2 regions of the Brevibacterium renqingii genome follow, and region 2 is predicted to be linked to the other one. Evidence: predicted binding sites of a transcription regulator. Region 2 holds the regulator's gene; the other holds the start of a gene.

Region 1 (10,685 bases), on a different contig from region 2:
GCGGAGCTCACACCCGACGAACTCGACGAGGCGGGGCGGGCGCAGGCCCTGGCACGCCTCGAGGCCAACCGCGTTCCGATCACTCCTGAGCAGATCGATGCCGCGGCGCGGAAGTACTACCGGGATCGGGTGCGCCAGTCCGTGCTCGGCATCATCGCCGGTCCCGCGGGCTTCATGCTCGCCATCTGGGCGTTCGCATCGCTCGCCAATGGACAGTTCATCTTCTTCTGGCCGATCTTCGTCATCGTTCCGATGCTCTTCGGCGGGATCTCCCGCATCGCGCACAAGGACGAGATAATCCGCAATCGCAGACGTGAGCTGACGAGGCAGGCCCGGGCCCACCTCGGCGATGCCGAAGCCCGACGCGAAATCGAGAAGGGCGAGCACTCAGCTGAGGACTACGAACCCGAGCTGGGCAGCGGGCTGCAGCCGCCGCACCCGCCCATCCCGCCCTACTCCCCCGGTCAGATATCGCGCCGCGACGAGCGGCGCAGGCGACGCTCCGGTCGCCGCCATCACCGCGACAACCCGTGGGATTGAACAGCCTCAGGCTGATCGCCGCCGTGCCGGCCGACCTCCCGGACGCGGAAGGAGCGTGTCGGCCACTCTCCCGGACGCGAAAGAGCCGTGCCGGCGCCCTTGCGGGCACCGGCACGGCTCTTCGAACGACGGGGGCTATCAGAAGCCCATGCCGCCCATTCCACCCATGCCGTCCATGCCGGCAGCTGCGTCCGCACCTGCTCCGGCCTTTTCGGGCTTGTCGGCGACGACCGACTCGGTGGTGAGGAACAGACCGGCGATCGAGGCGGCGTTCTGCAGAGCAGAGCGGGTCACCTTGACCGGGTCGTTGATGCCGGCGGCCAGCAGGTCCTCGTACTCACCGGTTGCGGCGTTGAGGCCGAATCCGGGCTCGAGGTTGGCGACCTTGTCGGCGACCACACCGGCTTCGAGGCCGGCGTTCGTGGCGATCTGCTTGAGCGGAGCTTCGATGGCAACCTTGACGATGTTGGCACCGGTGGCTTCGTCTCCCTCGAGTGCGAGGTCGGCGAAAGCGGTCTTGCCCGCCTGGATGAGCGACACGCCGCCACCGGCGACGATTCCCTCTTCCACAGCAGCCTTGGCGTTGCGCACGGCATCTTCGATGCGGTGCTTGGTTTCCTTGAGCTCAACCTCGGTGGCGGCTCCGGCCTTGATGACTGCGACGCCGCCGGCCAGCTTGGCCAGACGCTCCTGCAGCTTCTCACGGTCGTAGTCGGAGTCCGAGTTCTCGATCTCGGCGCGGATCTGTGCCACGCGTCCGGCGATCTCCTCGGCGTCTCCTGCGCCCTCGACGATGGTGGTCTCGTCCTTGGTGATGACGACCTTGCGGGCGGTGCCCAGCAGATCGGTGGTCACGCTGTCGAGCTTGAGCCCGACTTCCTCGGACACGACCTGGCCACCGGTGAGGATGGCGATGTCGGCCAGCTGCGCCTTGCGGCGATCGCCGAAGCCCGGTGCCTTGACGGCCACGGACTTGAAGGTGCCCTTGAGCTTGTTGAGCACCAGGACGGCCAGGGCTTCGCCCTCGACGTCTTCGGCGATGATGAACAGCGGCTTGTTCGACTGCTGCACCTTCTCGAGGACGGGCAGCAGGTCCTTCACGTTCGAGATCTTGGAGTTGACGATGAGGATGTAGGGATCCTCAAGGACAGCTTCCTGGCGATCGGTGTCGGTGACGAAGTAACCGGAGATGTAGCCCTTGTCGAAGCGCATACCCTCGGTCAGCTCGAGCTCGAGTCCGAAGGTGTTGGACTCCTCGACGGTGACGACGCCTTCCTTGCCGACCTTGTCGATGGCCTCGGCGATCAGTTCACCGATGGCGGGATCTCCTGCGGAGATGCCGGCGGTGGCGGCGATCTGTTCCTTGGTCTCGATGTCGATGGCGTTGTTCAGCAGGACAGACGTGACGGCCTCGACGGCCTTCTCGATGCCGCGCTTGAGGCCGAGCGGATCAGCACCGGCTGCCACGTTGCGCAGGCCTTCGCGGACGAGGGCCTGAGCAAGCACGGTAGCGGTGGTGGTTCCGTCACCTGCGACATCGTCAGTCTTCTTGGCGACTTCCTTGACGAGTTCGGCGCCGATCTTCTCGTAGGCGTCCTCGAGTTCGATCTCCTTGGCAATGGAGACACCATCGTTGGTGATGGTCGGTGCGCCCCACTGCTTTTCGAGCACGACATTGCGACCGCGGGGTCCAAGGGTCACCTTGACCGCGTCCGCGAGCTGGTTGAGGCCAGCTTCGAGTCCCCGACGAGCTTCTTCGTCGAATGCAATCATCTTTGCCATAGCGGCTTAGATCCTCCCTGATGGAGTGGAGTGGGAATCCAGAGCAGTCGTCAGCGCCCGCGACGGCAGAGAGTGAGCCCATATGTTCCATTCCACATAAGGACCACGCTCTCGAGACGACTGGTGGGAACCCATCGGTTTTCACCAGTACTAGATTTAGCACTCTCACCATGCGAGTGCAAATATTCGTCACCTGCAGTCACGGGCACCGCGGAGTGCGACGAGGCACTCGCTGAGCGCAGGAGGCTGGTCGGATCGGCGGTCTCTCGATCAGGTTCCGCGGGTTCTCGGGGCGTATGAGAGCCGGGGCGGTCGACGCGATGACCGGTTCGGCGACACCAGCTCGGCAGTTCGGCCCAACGCGAACGACTGGCACCCGCTCGCTGCCGAGAGCTCCGTCTGCGACTGACAGCTCTGCCGAGAGCTCCGTCTGCGACTGACAGCTCTGGTTGCATACCGGGCTGTCAGTCGCAGACCGAGCTCTCGGCGATACTTCCCTCACCTCGCACCCGCCCAGGCAACTGAAAAGCGCCGAGCAGTTGCCTGCTCGGCGCTTTCCCCGCGCGGAAGGATACCGATGGAACCGGTGCCCGCCCGCGGCGGATCAGAAAACTGTGCTGACAGCGATCATTCTCAGATGCTTACAGCAGTCAGTCTCAGAGGAGGGTGACGGACTCCGCCTGAGGACCCTTTTGTCCTTCTCCTACTTCGAACTGAACCTGCTGGCCCTCTTCGAGAGAGCGGTAGCCGTCCATCTGGATTGCGCTCCAGTGGACGAACACGTCCTGGTTTTCGCCTTCGAGGGTGATGAAACCATAGCCCTTTTCGGCGTTGAACCACTTGACGGTACCTTGTGCCATTACTTCTCCATACAGTGCTGTGCCATTGAAATCCCGCATTTCAGCCGCGATCGTGCGACCGCATCTGGAATACGGAAGCTAGTAAAACTCAACCGACCCCGCGACTTCTCTCATTGACCTCGGGAGAATAATCTCGGTGAAGCACGAATAGAACACAAGGTGCTGTGCTTGCCTAGCTGGTGTCACTCTACCGCAGCAGCGCATCCCGCTTCGGGCCGTTCACGACTGTTATAGATTCGTTATATCAGCCGCTCGCGTCGCTGGAAACAGTGATCAGCCGTTCGCGTCGCCGGACTCCGCCGACTCGGCACCCTCGCTGGGCTCGGGCCCGCGGTCGGCGATGTCCGAGCAGATCACCACGGTGACATCGGCGTCGAAGTCCTCGGAGGCCTCAGTGGCCGAGACTCCGAGCGATTCGGCGACGAGCTTCGCCTGGGAGGCGTTCTCCTCGCCCTTGTAGTAGACGGTCGAGTCACTGAGGTTCGTCGAGTAGTTGCCGACCTGGCCGAGCGTCCAGCCCTTGTCCTCGACCGCCTCGGAGAATTTCTTCGCAGCGCCGGAGACACCGGAGCCGTTGAGGACATCGACGGTGATCGAGTCGTCGGCGACGCTGACCTCGCTCTCGCTTGGCGAGGGCTCGGCCGAGGCCGACTCCGAGGCCGGCGGATCGGCGATCTTCGATTCGGGGTTGCCCATCGACGAGAAGATGATGTTGATGGCGGCCACGACGAGCAGGACCGCAACCAGTGCGAGCACGATGACCAGCGAGATGGCACCGATGTTCGACGACGCGGAGGATTCCTGTCGATGGGCACCGCTGCGCCGGCCGGGCTCGATCTCGTCGAATTCGTCAGTCATGTCTACCTCGAGACGCGGGCTTGGGCGCGCTCGCTCTGCCGCGTGCTGCGGATCCGGCGAAGGCGCTTGACCAGCATCGGATCGCTGGCCAGAGCTGCAGGGTTGTCCAGAAGCGAGTTCAGTATCTGGAAGTAGCTGGTGGCCGACATATCGAAGCGCTCACGGATCGCATGGTCCTTGGCACCGCCGTATTTCCACCACCGCCGCTCGAACTCCAGAACGGCCACCTCGAGCTCGCTCAGTTCTGAGGTGTCGTTGTTCGACGGCATAGAGGGTGTGCTCCTTCGAGAGATGACTGGACTTCTATATTATCGCCCGATCGGCGGGACAGGAATTTCCGGCGCGTCGCCGCGGCTGTGAGCTCGCTCGCGGCCGTCGCGCGTGCCGACTCCCGCAGGCGGTGGGACAGCCCCGGCGCTACGGCGCTACGACAGCACCGGCGGTGCGCGACAGCCCCGGCGGTACCGACTCCCGCCAGCGGTGCGACAGCGCAGTCGGCGCACGACAGCCGCGACAGTGCCGACACCGACCGGGCCCGAAACGGCCTCACCCCGCCGCACCGCATCTGGTCGATGACGATGGCGACGGGGTGGACGGCTGTGCACTCGCCGAGGCGGTTCGACTCGGCGACCGTGTCGGCTCAGCGGATGCGGATGTTGACCTGCTTGATCTGGGTGAAGCCTTCGAGCATTCCCTCCAGCGAGGCCTCCCGGCCGAAGCCCGAGGTCTTCATGCCGCCATAGGACTGACCGGCCAGCTGTCCGCCGCCCTGGTTGACCTGGACCCAGCCGGATTCGATGCGGTTGGCCATGGTCAGAGCCGCGTCGACGTCCTTGGTGAAGACGAAGGCCGCGAGACCGAAGTCGGAATCGTTGGCCATGTCGATGACCTCGTCGATGTCCTTCCACGGGATGACCGAGAGGACAGGGCCGAAGATCTCTTCGCGGCTGGTCTGCCAGTCGTTCCTCGCCTTCGAGAAGATCACGGGGGCGTGGTAGAAGCCCGGTTCGCCGACCTCGAGGGACTCGGAGCCGTCATAGGCGATCTCCACACCGTCCATCGACTTGCCCATCTCGATGTAGCTGGCGACCTGGTCGTACTGCTTCTGGTTGATGATGCAGCCGATGTCGGTGCCCTCGTCGCGCGGATCGCCGACCTTCATCTTCGACACGGCGTCGACGAGCTTGGCCAGGAAGTCGTCGTAGATGTCCTCGTGGAGGAACAGCCGCGAGCCCATGGTGCACGACTGTCCCTGACGGGCGAAGCGCGTGGACAGCAGCACCTGCTCGAGCGTGTCGTCGTCGTTCGAGTCCGGGAAGATGATGTTCGGGCTCTTGCCGCCGAGCTCCATCGACGAATGCGCGAGGCGACCGCCGGCCACCTCGGCGACATGCCGCCCGACGCTGGTCGAACCGGTGAACGAGACCTTGTCGACATCGGGGTGGACGTTGAGCGCCTCACCGATGACGGAGCCCTTGCCGGTGACGACGTTGAGCACGCCGGCCGGCAGGATGTCGGCGATGACCTCGGCCATCTTGAGGATCGTCAGAGGAGCGTCCTCGGCGCACTTGAGGACGATCGTATTGCCGGCGGCGAGCGCGGCAGGGGTCTTGAAGGCCGCGATCATCAGCGGCGAATTCCACGGCAGGATGCCCGCCACGACGCCCAGCGGGACGCGCTTGGTGTACTGCAGCTGCTTGTCTCCGGCGGGCAGTGTGTTGCCTTTGACCTCACCGGCGACTCCGCCCATGTAGCGGAACAGGTCGGCCAGGACGACCGTCTCCGGGCGGGCCTGGGTGCGAATCGCGTTTCCGGTGTCGATCGCCGTCAGCTGAGCGAGCTCCTCCGAGGCCGCGTCGAGCGCATCGGCGCAGGCGATCAGCTTCTTCTGGCGCTCCTTGAACGGCAGGGCAGCCCATTCGGGGAAGGCCTTCCGCGCGGCCTGGACGGCACGATCGGCGTCGGCTTCCTTGCCGTTGGGCACCTTGGCGATGACGACATTGCGGTCGATGGGCGTGATGACGTCGGTGACGTCGCCGTCAGCGGCATCGACCCACTCGCCGCCGATGAGCATCTTCCAGTTCTTGGCCTCGGGGAATTCCGACATTGCGGTCCTTTCGTTCAACGATGAACTCCTTCAGGCCGAGCATAACGCGTGCCGTCTGCGGGCAGAACACCGGTTCGATAGGCGATCGTGCACACCCGATCTGCGCTTCGTGCACACCCGCGTCCGATATCACCCGCGACGGGTCAGATGCACTCTAACCGCTGCGCATCACTAGACTCGCCTGCATGATGACGAGACCTCCGATGACCGAGATCATGTCCCCCGACTGGGCCCGCGCTCTGGCCGGAGCTGAAGATCAGATCCACGCGATGGGCGACTTCCTCCGCGCCGAACTCGCAGCCGGCCGCGAGTACCTGCCCGCCGGCGACTCCGTCTTCCGCGCCTTCGCCGAACCGCTTGGCGAAGTGAAGGTCCTCATCGTCGGCCAGGACCCCTATCCGACGGTCGGTCATCCCATCGGACTGTCCTTCGCCGTCGACCCCGGCGTCAGGCCGCTGCCGAGGTCGCTGGGCAATATCTTCAAAGAGCTCGAGGCCGATCTCGGCATCGCTCCGGCCGCCCACGGGGATCTGCGAGCCTGGTCGAGGCAGGGCGTGATGCTGCTCAACCGCGCGCTCACCGTCGCTCCGGGCCAGCCCGCCTCCCATCGCGGCAAGGGCTGGGAGGAGATCACGGAGAAGGCGATCGTCGCGCTGACCCAGCGGGATCAGCCCTTGGTCGCGATCCTCTGGGGTCGCGACGCCCGCAACCTCGCTCCCCTGCTGACATCGGGCACCGCCGAGGTGGCCATCATCGAATCCCCGCACCCGTCGCCGCTGTCGGCCAGCCGCGGCTTCTTCGGCTCCCGCCCGTTCTCACGCACCAACGAGCTGCTCGCACAGAAGGGCATCGCGCCCATCGACTGGGCACTGCCGGCCCAGGACTGAATCGTCCGGGCCCAGCCCGCATCCCGGCGGCCGCCGGACCACGTCGGCCTGGACCGTGGCCTGTCGCGCCCGGCCCCGGTCGACGTCGGCCTCGGCCGCGGCCTGTCGCGGCCGGCCCCGGCCCGAGCGGCTCAGGACTGCGTCTTGCCCGCGCCCGGCTGGGACTTCGCGGCCCCGGGCTGGACGGAGTCGATGACGTTGGTCGTCGCCTCTCCGCTGCGCACCGATTCGACGGTCTCCTCCGCGGAGCTGCGGCTCTTGAGGTTCTTCAACGGCAGCGCCAGATAGCTGCCGAGCACCGCTCCGACGGCCAGGGCCGCGTTCGCGAGGATCGCGGTGAACAGTGAGGACAGTCCGACGGCGAAGGAGACGTTCTCGGATTCCGAGGCGATCTGGTAGACGGCGGTGAAGATCGACAGACCCTGCAGCAGGGTGTAGATGCCGGGGATCATGAGCACGACGGCCGGCGCACCGAGGCGCAGGGCCAGCGGCCGCGACAGGAACCCGGTGACGGTGGCCGCGAGCAGACTGGCCAGCACATTGTCGATCTGCAGCAGGGTCAGCGACATCATCGTGATGTGCGAAGCCAGCCCGACCAGCGCGGCCGGTAGGATGAAGCGCCGCCTGGCCGACATGGCCACGGCACCGGACATCGACACCACGGCGGCCGCCACCATCGACAGGATCGCCGTGACCACATGGGGGCTCGTCTTCGGCACGAGCACTTCGATATGGCTGAGCCCGATCGCCTGCCCGCACACGATGCCCAGCGCAATGCCGGAGACGATGCCGGCCAAGGTCATGAACACCCCGACCACGCGCCCGGCCGCCGTGAGCGGGAAGTTCGTCAGCGCGTCCTGAACCGCCGAGTACAGCGACTGCGTCGGCAGGAGCAGGACGATGCCGGCCGCGACGAGGTACTGCGGAGAGGCGATGATGCCGACATCGCCGGCGATGGTCGCAATCAGCGTCGCCGAGGCGGCCTGCAGTGCGGTGATGAAGAAAGAGGGCAGGTGCGTGCGCCCGAGGAGCTTGCCGACCTGGAAGATGAGGATGGCCATGATGATGCCCAGCGGCACCGCGAGGGCCCCTCCCCCGAGCAGCAGGACGAGAGCCCCGACCATGAGGCCCCAGGCACCGGTGGTGAACCACTGCGGGAACGGACGACGCTGGGAGCGGATGGCGTCGAGGCGGTTGCGCGCCTCGTTGAACTCGACTCGACCGTCGACGAGGTCGGTGACGAGCTTGTGCACCGAGGCGAGCTTCGCATAGTGCGTGGACTCGCCGCGGTTGACCCGCATCACGGTCAGGAGGCGACCGTCGGAGGTCGAATAGTGCACCACGAGAGTGTTCGAGGTCAGGTCCACTTCGACGGTGTCGAGCCCGCAGGAGGTGCAGGCAGCGATGACGGAGACCTCGACATCGCTGGTGCCGGCGCCCGCGCGCATCATCATCGCCGCGATATCGGCGGCGAGGTCGAGGACCATCCTCGCCTCGTCCTCGCTCGGCTCGGTGGCCTGCACCGGTGCCTGATACGGAGTGCCCTTGAGCGCGGTGACGATGGGCACGGGCTGGGTGTTCGCCGTGGTGCCCGAGACCAGCTTCCCGACGGTGCGACGGGCGACCCTCTGCGCGATGCGCTGAGAGGCACCGCGGTGGTCGGTGCGCGGCTTCGTTCGCCCGCCCTGTCGGGTCGGCTTCGCCGCCTTCGCAGCCGCGGCCTTCGCGACGTCCTCCGGCTGCGTGCCGTCGGGGGCCTCGCGCAGTTCGGCCAGACGCTGCAGACGGGTGCGCTCGAGCATCTCGCGCAGCGCCTGGGATCCGACCTCAGGATTGCCGTTCGCCGTCGGAGCCGGGGACGAACCGCGGACGGGACCCGGCGCTGCGGGATCCTCGACCCGCACCTCGGCGGTGGTGGCGTCTTCGAGACTCTCGTCGGTCACGGCTCGCTGATGAGTGTCGGGCCGTGTGGGTCGGCGATGTTCGCAGTCCCCGTCTCGGCATCGAATTCGTAGACCCTGCGGCCGGAGACGAAGACCTGCTCGGCACGGGCGTCGAGGTCGAGCGGATCGGTCGACCAGATGACGATATCGGCGTCACGACCGACGGCCAGGGAACCGAGACGGTCCTCGAGGCCGAAGATCGCGGCCGGGTTGATCGTCAGCGCCTCGATGGCGATGATCGGGTCGAGCCCTTCCTTGACGGCCAGCGAGGCCTCGTGGATGAGGAAGTTGATCGGGATGACCGGATGGTCGGTGGTCAGCGCGATGCGCACACCGGCTCTAGCCAGGGCGGCGGCGGTGGCCAGCGTCCGGTCGCGCAGTTCGACCTTCGAACGTGAGGTCATCAGGGGCCCGAGGATGACGTCGATGCCCTTGGCGGCGATGTAGTCGGCGATCTTGTGGCCTTCGGTGCCGTGGTTGATGACCAGTCGGTAGCCGAATTCCTCGGCCAGGCGGATGGCCGTGGCGATGTCGTCGGCACGGTGGCAGTGCTGATCCCAGGCGAGCTTGCCGTCGAGGACATCGGCCAGCGTCTCCTTGACCAGGTCGCGGTCGAACGGGGTACCCTCGGACTCTGCGTGGTCGCGCTTCGCGCGGTAGTTGCGTGCCTCGACGAAGGCGTCGCGGATGATCTTCGCGGTGCCCATCCTCGTCGAGGGGGTGGTCTTCTTCTCGCCGTAGACGCGCTTCGGATTCTCGCCGAGCGCGGACTTCACGGACAGGTCCTCGGTCACGAGCATCTCGTCGACGATCCGACCCCAGGTCTTGACGAAGGCTGTGCGTCCGCCGATGGGATTGCCGGAACCGGGTTTGATGAGCGCCGAGGTGACTCCCCCGCGCAGCGCATCCTTGAACCCGAGATCGGTGGGGTCGATCCCGTCGAGGGCCCGCAGACCGGCCCCGTTGGGATCGGTCATCTCGTTCGTGTCATCGCCGGACCAGCCCTCGCCGTCCTCGTGCACGCCGAGGTGGCCGTGGGCCTCGATGAAGCCGGGCAGCACCCAGCGACCGCCGGCATCGATGACCTCGGCGTCGGCCGGGATCCGCGGGGACTCGATCGGTCCGGCGACGACCTCGGCGATGCGGCCGTCCCTGACCACGAGCGTGCCCGATCCGATCGCCTCGGCCCGGTTGCCGTTCTCGTCGGCCACGGGCACGATCCGAGCGTTGGTGATCACGAGATCTGTGGGGGCGGGGACCGGAACCGAACGGTACATTGTGCTCCTAGCGAGGTGGTCGGCGACGACGTCTGGCTGCGCAGACGAGTCTACGCCACGTGCTGTTTCGACCGGATCGCCGCGCCTGCGTATAGTCTGGGTGGTCCGGGTGAAACGCCGAAGAGAGAAGGATCCCTGATGCTCGAGACCATCACCTCATACGTCGCTGTCGGAGACTCGTTCAGCGAGGGGCTGATGGATCCCGACCCGCACGGGGAGGACCGCTACCGCGGCTGGACCGACCGCTTGGCACTCATGCTCACGGAGTCCTCCGTGGGCAGCCCGGATGTGTCCTATGCCAATCTGGCGATCCGCGGACGCCTGCTCGACCGCATCATCGACGAACAGGTCCCGCGCGCCCTCGAGATCAGACCCGATCTCGTCAGCCTGTGCGCCGGCGGCAACGACTGCCTGCGCCCGAAGGCCGATAT
Region 2 (9,890 bases):
TCGCCGCGGTGGAGTTGGTCCATGGGGAAGGACATGACGTCGGTCGGGCCCTCGAGGTCCATCCATGTGACGTGGAGTTCGGACATGGCGGCGGAGTCGACCATGGTCACGGCCAGCTCAGCACCCGGATGCATGTGGAGCGCCTGGCCGAGGTATTCGGTCAGGGCGACGACCTCGTCGAGGTCCACCTCGGCGTCGGTCTCATTGAGGATCTCGGTGTTCATTCGGCGTTCCCCCACAGGTCGTAGGCGTCGACGATCTTCGTCACCAGCGAATGCCGGACGACGTCCTTGCTGCCGAGCTCGCAGAACTGCAGGTCGTCGATTCCGGCGAGGATGTCACGGACGACCTTGAGCCCGCTGCGGGTCTTGCCCGGCAGATCGATCTGGGAGACGTCGCCGGTCACGACCATGCGGGATCCGAAGCCGAGCCGGGTGAGGAACATCTTCATCTGCTCGGCCGTCGTGTTCTGCGCCTCGTCGAGGATGATGAAGGCGTCGTTGAGCGTGCGTCCGCGCATGTAGGCCAAGGGCGCGACCTCGATCGTGCCGGTCTCGATGAGCAGCGGGATCGATTCCGGGTCGACCATATCGTGCAGCGCATCGTAGAGGGGCCGCACATAGGGGTCGATCTTCTCGTTGAGGGTGCCCGGCAGGTAGCCCAGCGACTCACCGGCTTCGACCGCGGGACGGGTGAGGATGATCCGCGAGACCTCTTTGTGCTGGAGGGCGTTGATGGCCATCGCCATGGCCAGGTAGGTCTTGCCGGTTCCGGCGGGGCCGATGCCGAAGGTGATCGTGTGGTTGCGGATGGCCTTGACGTAGTCGTGCTGGCCCATCGTCTTCGGGCGGATCGACTTTCCCCGGGTGGACAGGATGTTCGTGCCCAGCACCGTCGAGGCCGCCGCCCCTTCGGAGGAGAACTTCGTGACCCGCTCGATCGTTTCCTCATTGATCCGGTGACCGGCGGCATGGAGCTTCTTGAGCTCGCCGATCACGCTGACGAACGCCTCGACACGTCGGGGCTCGCCCGCGGCCTGGACCTGGTTGGCCCGCACGTGGATGTCGAGGTCGTCGAAGGTCCGCTCCAGTGCGCGCAGGTTCGTCTCCCCGGGGCCGAAGAATTCGACGAGGTCGATGGAATCGGGCAGGACGAGGCGGACGGTGTCGGACTCGCCGGGGCTGCCGTCCGCATCGACCGCTTCCGGGTCGGTCGTGTTCACAGGGTTCTCGGGTGGGTGGGTGATGTCCAGAATGTTCCTTTGCGTGGGGGCTCACCGTCGCCGGCGGCGCCTGGTTGTGCTTCCATCCTAGTCCGATGTCTCACCAACGGCCCAATGAATTCTGCACCATGACGAGGCCCGCGGAGCCGGCGGACGAGGAGCGCAGGACGGTCGGGCCCAGCAGCACCGGGGCTGCGCCGATGCCGCTCAGCGCCTCGAGTTCGCCGTCGCTGATGCCGCCTTCGGGACCGACGACGATGACGATGCGTTCAGGCCGGACCGCAGCGCCGGAGTCGGACTCAGTCGATTCGGTCCCGGCAGCGGGCGAATGCTCGGTCTCGGCAGCGGCAGCGCCGCCGGAGCCCCCGAGGTCTCGCAGCGCCTGGGAGAGCCTGCGCTGCGCCGTCTCGTGGAGGACGAAGACCGCATCGGTCTCGCCCAGGCGCTGGATCAGGGAGGTGCCGCGGACCAGTTCGTGCAGTGCGGGGAACCGGGAGCGCCGGGCCTGCAGTGAGGCGGAGCGGAGCAGATGCTCCCATTTCGCGGCCATCTTCTCGCGCTTCTTCGCCGGCCAATCGGCGATTGAGCGTTCGGCGGCCCAGGGAATGACCTCGTCGACGCCGATCTCGGTGGCCGCCTCGATGGCCTGCAGATCACGGTCGCCCTTGGCCAGGGCCTGGACGAGGACGAGCCGGGGTCGGTTCGCCGCTTCCGTGATCACCTCGGCGACGTCGATCTCCATCCCCGTCGCCGAGGCGGCCGTGACGGTGCCGCGGGCGCGCGTGCCCGCTCCGTCGACGATCTCGATCTGCTCCCCGGGGCCGATCCGACGCACCCGCACCGCATGCCCGGCCACGTCCTCACCGACGGCGAGCACCTGACCGGCGACCGCCTCGGCGGCACGGGTGCAGCGGAAGACGGGAAGAGTCACCGACCGGCGAACCTCTCGCGCATGCGGGAGAACACGCCGCGGCTCTCGGTGGTGATCTGGGCTCGCGGGGCCTCTTCTCCGCGCAGCTGCGCGAGCTTCTCGATCAGTTCCCGCTGTTCGTCGTCGAGCTTGTCGGGTGTGAGCACGTCGACGGTGATGAGCAGGTCGCCGCGAGTCTCCGAACGCAGGCGGGTGGCGCCGAGCCCGGCGAGCTTGACGACCGTGCCCGACTGGGTGCCGGCGGCGATGCTGAGGTCCTGGGTGCCGTCGAAGGTGTCGAACGGGATGGTCGCGCCCAGGGTAGCGGCGGTCATCGGCACGGAGACCGAGGCGCGCAGATTGTCTCCGTCGCGCTGGAACACCTCGTGGCGGGTGACCATGACTTCGACGAAGAGGTCTCCGGCCGGTCCGCCGCCCGGTCCGACCTCGCCCTGACTGCTCAGCTGGATGCGGGTGCCGTCGGAGACGCCGGCGGGGATGCGGATCTTCATCGTCCGCTGCTTGCGCACGCGGCCGTCGCCCTGGCAGTTGAGGCACGGGTTGGGGATGACGGTTCCGAAGCCGTGGCAGGCATTGCAGGTCTGGTTCGTGACCATCTGTCCCAGCAGAGTGCGGGTCATGCGCTGGACGCTGCCGGCACCGTGGCACAGGCTGCAGGTCTCGACAGAGGTTCCCTCCTGCGTACCGGCTCCCGAGCAGGTGTCGCAGACGACCGCGGTGGTCACATCGAGATCGACGTTCCCGCCGAAGGCCGCGGTCTTGAGATCGATGCTGACGCCGACGAGGGCGTCCTTGCCGCGCTGGGTGCGTGGGATCGGGCCGCCGGCCTGACCGCCTCCGCCGCCGAAGAAGGTTTCGAAGATGTCTCCGAAACCGCCGAAGCCGCCTCCGGCCGGGAAGCCCTGTCCGTTCTCTCCCCCGCCCATGTCGTAGTTGCGGCGCTTCTCCGGGTCGGAGAGCACATCGTAGGCCAATGAGATGGCCTTGAACTCGTCTTCGTGGCCGGGGTTGACGTCCGGGTGGTACTTGCGTGCCAATTTCCGGTACGACGACTTGATCTCAGCCGCAGAAGCGTCCTTGGACACTCCGAGTGTTTCATAGTGATCGGCCACAGAAACTTCTCTCTCCCTGATGGTGTGTGTTCTTCATATTCGTGGTGGTCGGCCGCCGGCTGCCCTGACCGGTGCGGCGGCTCCTCATCCCCTGTCGAGCAGTGAGGACACGTACTTCGCGACGGCTCTGACGGCCGAGATCGTCGTCGGATAGTCCATTCTCGTCGGTCCCAGTACCGCCAGGCGGGCCGAGGAACCTGCGTCATGACCATATTCGGCGGCCACGACGGATGTCGAACTGAACGATTCGTGAGTATTCTCACGACCGATGCGCACGCTGATCTCCTCTTGGTCCTCAGCCATCGACGTCAGCAGCTTGAGCAGCACCACCTGCTCTTCGAAGGCTTCGAGGATCGGCGCCATCTGCTCGCCGAACTCATGCCCGGAGCGGGCGAGATTGGCGGTGCCGGCCATGATGATGCGCTCCTCGCGGGTCGCGGCGACGAGATCGATGACCGCGGCTCTGATCTTCTCCAGTCCGAGCTCGTCCCGATCTTCGGCCTCGGCGGAGACCGACTCGGCGGCGACCGGGGTGTGCCCGGCTCCGGCGGCCTTGCCCATGACATGGGAGAGCTTCTTCCCGGCGAACTCGGCATTGATCCGATCGCGGATGCCGCGCACTCCCTCGTCGTCGAGCAGCTGACCCAGTGTGACGGTCTTCTGTTCGACCTGCCCCGCATCGGTGATGAGGACCACGAGGACCCGGCTCGGTCCGAGGCCGACGATCTCGATGTGCTTGATCCGTGCCAATGACACCGTCGGATACTGGATCAGCGCCACTTGGTGCGTCAGTCCGGAGAGCACCCGCACCGTGCGGTCGAGCATCTCGTCGAGTTCGACGTCGCCGTCGATGAGCTGGAAGATCGCCCTGCGCTCGGCCTGGGTGAGCGGTTTGAACTCATCGATGCGATCGACGAACATCCGGTAGCCGAGATCAGTCGGAATCCGTCCGGCCGAGGTGTGCGGCTGGGCGATGTACCCCTCCTGTTCGAGGTGGGCCATATCGTTGCGGATCGTCGCGGGTGAGACCCCGAGCGTGTGTCGTTGGACGATGGCCTTCGAGCCGACGGGTTCGTTCGTCGCGACGAAGTCCTCGACGATGGCGCGCAGGACCTGCGCCCGTCTGCCGTCGTTCATCGCTGACCTCCCCACACGCTTGGCACTCATTAGCACTGAGTGCCAATTCTACGCCTCTTCGCAGGTGATTTCATTTCACGGGTGAGGTTGCGCGCTTTCTCATCCCCGCCGGAGGGTCACCGCACTTCCAACGTGGCGGGCCATTATGGTGGGTGCCTGTGAATGCTTTCGATCGCTATGGATCCGACGTCCTCTCCGGCAGCTCCCCGTCCTCACACCGTCCGAAGAAGTCACGCCCGGTCGAGCTCGGGCTCGGGATGGTGCTCGAAGACGCGATGAGCGGGTATGTCGGAGCCGTCATCGGGGCCAAGAAGACCACGGCCGGCATCATCGTCGAGCTCGAGGATCGGCAGGGCAAGGTCCGGGCATTCCCGCTGGGACCGGGGTTCCTGCTCGAGGGGCAGCCGGTCGATCTCCGCCTGCCGGCGAAGAAGAAGCCGACCGCCCCGAGTCGCACGGCCTCGGGTTCGCGAGTCGTCGAAGGAGCCCGAGCACGTGTGGCGCGCGGGTCTCGCATCTGGGTCGAGGGCAAGCACGACGCCGAGCTGGTCGAGAAGATCTGGGGCGACGATCTGCGCATCGAAGGAGTCGTCGTCGAACCCCTCGGCGGACTCGACGACGTCGCCGACAAGCTCGCAGCGTTCGGACCCGACAAGGACCATCGTGTGGGCGTGCTGGCCGATCATCTCGTGAAGGGGACGAAGGAGTCGAAGATCGCCGAGGCGGTCCGGGCCGATCCCCGCTATCGCGACGTCGTCCACATCATCGGACATCCCTATGTCGACATCTGGCAGGCGGTCAAACCGCACGTCGTCGGCATCGATCAGTGGCCGGTCGTTCCCCGCGGTGAGGATTGGAAGACCGGGATCCTGAGTCGGATCGGGTGGCCGCACGCCGATCACCGCGATGTCGCCCGCGGCTGGGCGCGCATCCTCGGGAAGGTGTCGACCATCGCCGATGTCGAACCGGCCCTGTCCGGTCGTGTCGAGGAGCTCATCGACTTCGTCACGGTCGGCTGACTCCGCTGTTCGCTCGGCGGCGGCGAAGCCTTCTCAGAAGCCGCATGTTGCAGAATCGGCACAGCATTCGCTCAGCTCGCCATGCCCCGCGACCGAGGGCTGGGCTAGGGTGAAACGACAGAGGCAGTGAAAGGATCATCATGTCGTTCGACCCCCAGCAGCCGAACAACGGCCGCCCCATGCCGCCGAACTACTCCCAGGCGTCGGGACCCCAGCAGCCGTACACTTCGCAGCCGGGCACCGGCCGGTCCGGGCCGCGCAGCTATGGCTCTGCGCAGCCCGGTTATGGGCGCCCGGGCCACGGGCACCCCCAGCCCGGTTACGGACAGCCCGGCTGCGTCGGTCCTCCGCCGGTCGGCAATCCCGCACTGTTCGATTCGCAGATGCTGCCCGAGGCCGCCTATGGACCGGGTTCCGACCGGTTCTGGAGGGTCGGCGAGCAGGAACGGTCAGCGGCGATGTGGGCTCACCTCGGCACTTTGATCTTCGGGTTCATGCCGCTCGTCATGTTCCTCGTCAAGAAGGACGAATCCCCGTTCGTGCGCGAGCATTCGCGACAGGGCCTCAACGCCATGATCACGAACGCGATCATCAGCTCTGCTGCGGCGTTCGTGCTCGGGATCCTCGGTTTCATCCTGGCCTTGGTGACGTTCGGGCTGGGCATCTTCATCGTCTACGGCGCCGTGATCGTTCCGATCGTCTATGCCGTTCTCTACGTCATCGCCGCCGTCGCGGCCAACCGAGGCGAGGGATACAGGTTTCCGCTCGTCTTCGACTTCGTGAAGTAGGCTTGCTCGTCACACATACCCGTCGCCCGGGACGGTGCATTCGCAGGACGCGATTCGACCAGCCAGCTGGGTGACTGTGGTGTGATCGAAACTCAGAAAGGGTCTCTCATGTCGGACAATCCTCAGCAGCCGTACGGGTCTCAGCAGCAGCCGTATGGCGGCTACGGTCACCCGGGCGCCGCTTCCGCCCACTCCCCCGCGGCCGGTGTCCCCATCGGCGCTGCACTGCCCGATGCCGCCTACGGCCCGCACTCGGTCGGATTCTGGAACGCCGACCAGACGGAGCGCTCGACGGCGATGTGGTCCCATCTGGCCCATGCCGCCACCTATGTCGTCGGGCTCGGATGGATCGTCACTCTCATCCTCTTCATCATCAACAAGGACAGGTCGCCGTTCTTGCGCCATCACACCGCGCAGTCACTCAATCTGCTGATCATCGGCGTCATCGCGGGATTCGCCATCGGCCTCGTCGGGGGAATTCTCACGATCGTCGGCATCGGATTCCTCATCCTGCTGCTGCTTCCCGTCCTCTCGATCTACATGATCGTCATCGAGGTCATCGCCTGCATGGCGGCGAATCGCGGTGAGGGCTACCGAATCCCGCTGACTCCGAACTGGATCAGGTAGACCGGACGTTCCGACCGTCCGCACCGATGTGCGACCGCCCCGATCCTCGGGCGAGGGTCGGGGCGGTCGCTTTTCACCGGAGGCGATGGACTCAGACGTATTCGGTGAGGATGCGCACCATGTGGTCGGCGAGCAGGCGTCCGTGCAGGGTCGGCCTGAACCAGCCGTCTGCTGCACCGTCGGGGTCGAGCAGCCCCTGCCTGACGAAGGTTCTGATCGCCTGCTCACTGCCTGCACCGAGGGAATCCAGGCGCAGCTCGGAATCGATGCGGGCGGCCAGCATGATCCTTTCGATCTCCCGCGTCTGCTCATCGAGGATCTCACGGCCGATCGACGGCGACTGCCCGGCGAGAAGCCGGTCACTCCATGCCCGCGGGTGCTTGGCGTTCCAGAACCGCACTCCCCCGACGTGGGAGTGCGCACCGGGGCCGTAGCCCCACCAATCGGCGCCCTGCCAATAGGCCATATTGTGCAGGCACCTGGTCTCCGGACCGGTCGACCAGTTGCTCACCTCGTACCAGTGCAGACCGGCGGCGGTCATCGCGGCATCGGCGATCTCATACTTGTCGGCCAGGTCGTCCTCATCGGGCATCGGCAGCCGGCCGCGGCGAACCATCGCCCCCATCTTCGTCCCGGGTTCGATGATGAGCGAATAGGCCGAGATGTGATCGACTTCGTTGGACAGCGCGACGTCGAGCGAACGGCGCCAGTCCTCGATCGACTCCCCCGGTGTGCCGTAGATGAGATCGAGGCTCAGATCGAGTCCTGCTTCCTTCACCCACCGGGCCACCTCGGGGATCTTCTCCGGATCGTGGGTTCGGTCGAGGGTCGCGAGCACATGCGGAACAGCCGATTGCATGCCCATCGAGATGCGGGTGAATCCGGCACCGGCCAAGGTGGCGATGTACGCGGGATCCAAGGTGTCGGGATTCGCCTCGGTCGTGACCTCGACGTCGGCGGCCAATCGGAAGCGGGCGCGGATGTCGTCCATCACCCCGGCGAGCACCCCGGCGGCGAGCAGCGTCGGTGTGCCTCCCCCGAAGAAGATCGTCGAGACCTCGCGGTCCCCCGCGCCCGCCTCGGCGAGGGTGGACACGGACAGGTCGAGCTCACGAGCGAGATTGGCCCGGTAGTCGTCGCGGGAAGCACCCGGCCCGAGGTCCTCGGCGGTGTAGGTGTTGAAATCGCAGTAGCCGCAGCGGACCCGGCAGTAGGGAACGTGGACGTAGAGGCTCAGCCCGCGATCCGCGGCCCCGACCCCCGCCGAGGCAGGGAGTGAGCCGTCGCGCGGTGGCACCTCTCCGGACGGTTGTGTGGGCACTTACTTCTTGCTGTCCTTGGTCTCCGGCTCATCGGAGGACAGCGCTGCGATGAAGGCGTCCTGCGGGACTTCCACGGTGCCGACCATCTTCATCCGCTTCTTGCCCTCCTTCTGCTTCTCGAGCAGTTTGCGCTTGCGGCTGATGTCACCGCCGTAGCACTTGGACAGCACGTCCTTGCGGATGGCGCGGATGGTCTCGCGGGCGATGATCCGCGAGCCGATGGCCGCCTGGACGGGCACCTCGAACTGCTGGCGCGGGATGAGCTTGCGCAGCTTGCCGGCCATCGCGACGCCGTAGGAGTAGGCGTTGTCGCGGTGGACGATCGCGGAGAACGCATCGACCTGGTCGCCGTGCAGCAGGATGTCGACCTTGACGAGATCGGCCGGGTCCTCCCCGTCATCGGAGTAGTCGAGGGTCGCATAGCCCTTGGTCCGTGACTTGAGCTGGTCGAAGAAGTCGAAGACGATCTCGGCCAGAGGCAGCCGGTACCGGATCTCGACGCGGTCCGAGGACAGGTAGTCCATGCCCTGCAGGCTGCCCCGCCGGGTCTGGCACAGCTCCATCACCGCACCGATGTAGTCGCTGGGCGTCAGGATCGTCGCCCGGACCATGGGCTCTCTGACCTCCTTGATCTTTCCGGTGGGGTACTCGCTCGGGTTCGTCACCGTCGTCTCGGTCCCGTCCTCCATGGTCACGTCGTAGATGACGCTCGGCGCGGTGGAGATGAGGTCGAGGTCGTATTCGCGTTCGAGCCGGTCGCGGAGCACCTCGAGGTGGAGCAGGCCGAGGAAGCCGCACCGGAAGCCGAAGCCCAGCGCCGTCGACGTCTCCGGCTCATAGGCCAAGGAGGCGTCGTTGAGTTTGATCTTGTCGAGAGCATCCCGCAGGACCGGGTAGTCCGAGCCGTCGATCGGGAACAGCCCCGAATACACCATCGGCTGGGGCTCCTTGTAGCCTTCGAGCGGTTCTGCCGCGGGAGAGGATGCGAGGGTGACGGTGTCGCCGACCTTCGACAGCCGCACATCCTTGACACCGGTGATGAGGTAGCCGACCTCGCCGACGCCCAGGCCCTTCGTCGCCTGCGGTTCCGGGGCGGAGACGCCGATCTCGAGCAGTTCGTGGGTGCTGCCGGTCGACATCATCTCGATCTTCTCGCGCGGTCTGAGCGAGCCGTCGACGAGGCGGACGTAGGTGACCACGCCGCGGTAGGTGTCGTAGACGGAGTCGAAGATCATCGCCCGGGCCGGTGCCTCGGCGTCGCCAACGGGGGCCGGGATGTCGGAGATGATGCGGTCGAGGACCTCCTCGACGCCTTCCCCGGTCTTGCCCGATACGAGCAGGCAGTCCTCGGGCTCGCAGCCGATGAGGTTCGCCAGCTCTTCGGCGTACTTCTCCGGCTGCGCGGCCGGCAGGTCGATCTTGTTGAGCACAGGGATGATCGCGAGATCGTTCTCCATGGCCAGGTACAGATTCGCCAGAGTCTGCGCCTCGATGCCCTGCGCCGAGTCGACGAGCAGCAGCGCGCCCTCACAGGCGGCCAGGGAGCGTGAGACCTCGTAGCTGAAGTCGACGTGCCCGGGGGTGTCGATCATGTTGAGCGCATACGGCGTGTCCTCGTATTCCCAGGGCATGCGCACCGCCTGGGATTTGATCGTGATGCCGCGCTCGCGCTCGATGTCCATCCGGTCGAGGTACTGGGCGCGCATATCGCGCTTCTCGACGGCACCTGTCA

Evidence for each region. Region 2 encodes HrcA, which represses chaperone genes, less so after heat shock. Its sites were predicted from a motif close to TTNGCACTCGNNNNNNNCGAGTGCNAA; they were not measured.
Region 1: the regulator HrcA is predicted to act here: its motif matches at 2,479-2,505, upstream of groL (chaperonin GroEL).

The regions. Positions count from the first base shown of each region.
Region 1 is NZ_JADBHG010000001.1:840,852-851,536, forward strand. It holds gene IIE29_RS03795 (DUF1707 SHOCT-like domain-containing protein) at 1-540, shown strand, start outside; gene groL (chaperonin GroEL) at 679-2,322, opposite strand; gene IIE29_RS03805 (cold-shock protein) at 2,979-3,182, opposite strand; gene IIE29_RS03810 (LytR C-terminal domain-containing protein) at 3,456-4,040, opposite strand; gene IIE29_RS03815 (DUF3263 domain-containing protein) at 4,043-4,309, opposite strand; gene IIE29_RS03820 (aldehyde dehydrogenase family protein) at 4,681-6,147, opposite strand; gene IIE29_RS03825 (uracil-DNA glycosylase) at 6,333-7,034, shown strand; gene IIE29_RS03830 (threonine/serine exporter family protein) at 7,166-8,977, opposite strand; gene IIE29_RS03835 (amidohydrolase) at 8,974-10,254, opposite strand; gene IIE29_RS03840 (SGNH/GDSL hydrolase family protein) at 10,393-10,685, shown strand, end outside.
Region 2 is NZ_JADBHG010000003.1:191,472-201,361, reverse strand. It holds gene ybeY (rRNA maturation RNase YbeY) at 1-224, opposite strand, end outside; gene IIE29_RS08310 (PhoH family protein) at 221-1,222, opposite strand; gene IIE29_RS08305 (16S rRNA (uracil(1498)-N(3))-methyltransferase) at 1,323-2,153, opposite strand; gene dnaJ (molecular chaperone DnaJ) at 2,150-3,265, opposite strand; gene hrcA (heat-inducible transcriptional repressor HrcA) at 3,350-4,402, opposite strand; gene IIE29_RS08290 (DUF3097 domain-containing protein) at 4,555-5,421, shown strand; gene IIE29_RS08285 (DUF4870 domain-containing protein) at 5,562-6,209, shown strand; gene IIE29_RS08280 (DUF4870 domain-containing protein) at 6,318-6,836, shown strand; gene hemW (radical SAM family heme chaperone HemW) at 6,928-8,157, opposite strand; gene lepA (translation elongation factor 4) at 8,158-9,890, opposite strand, start outside.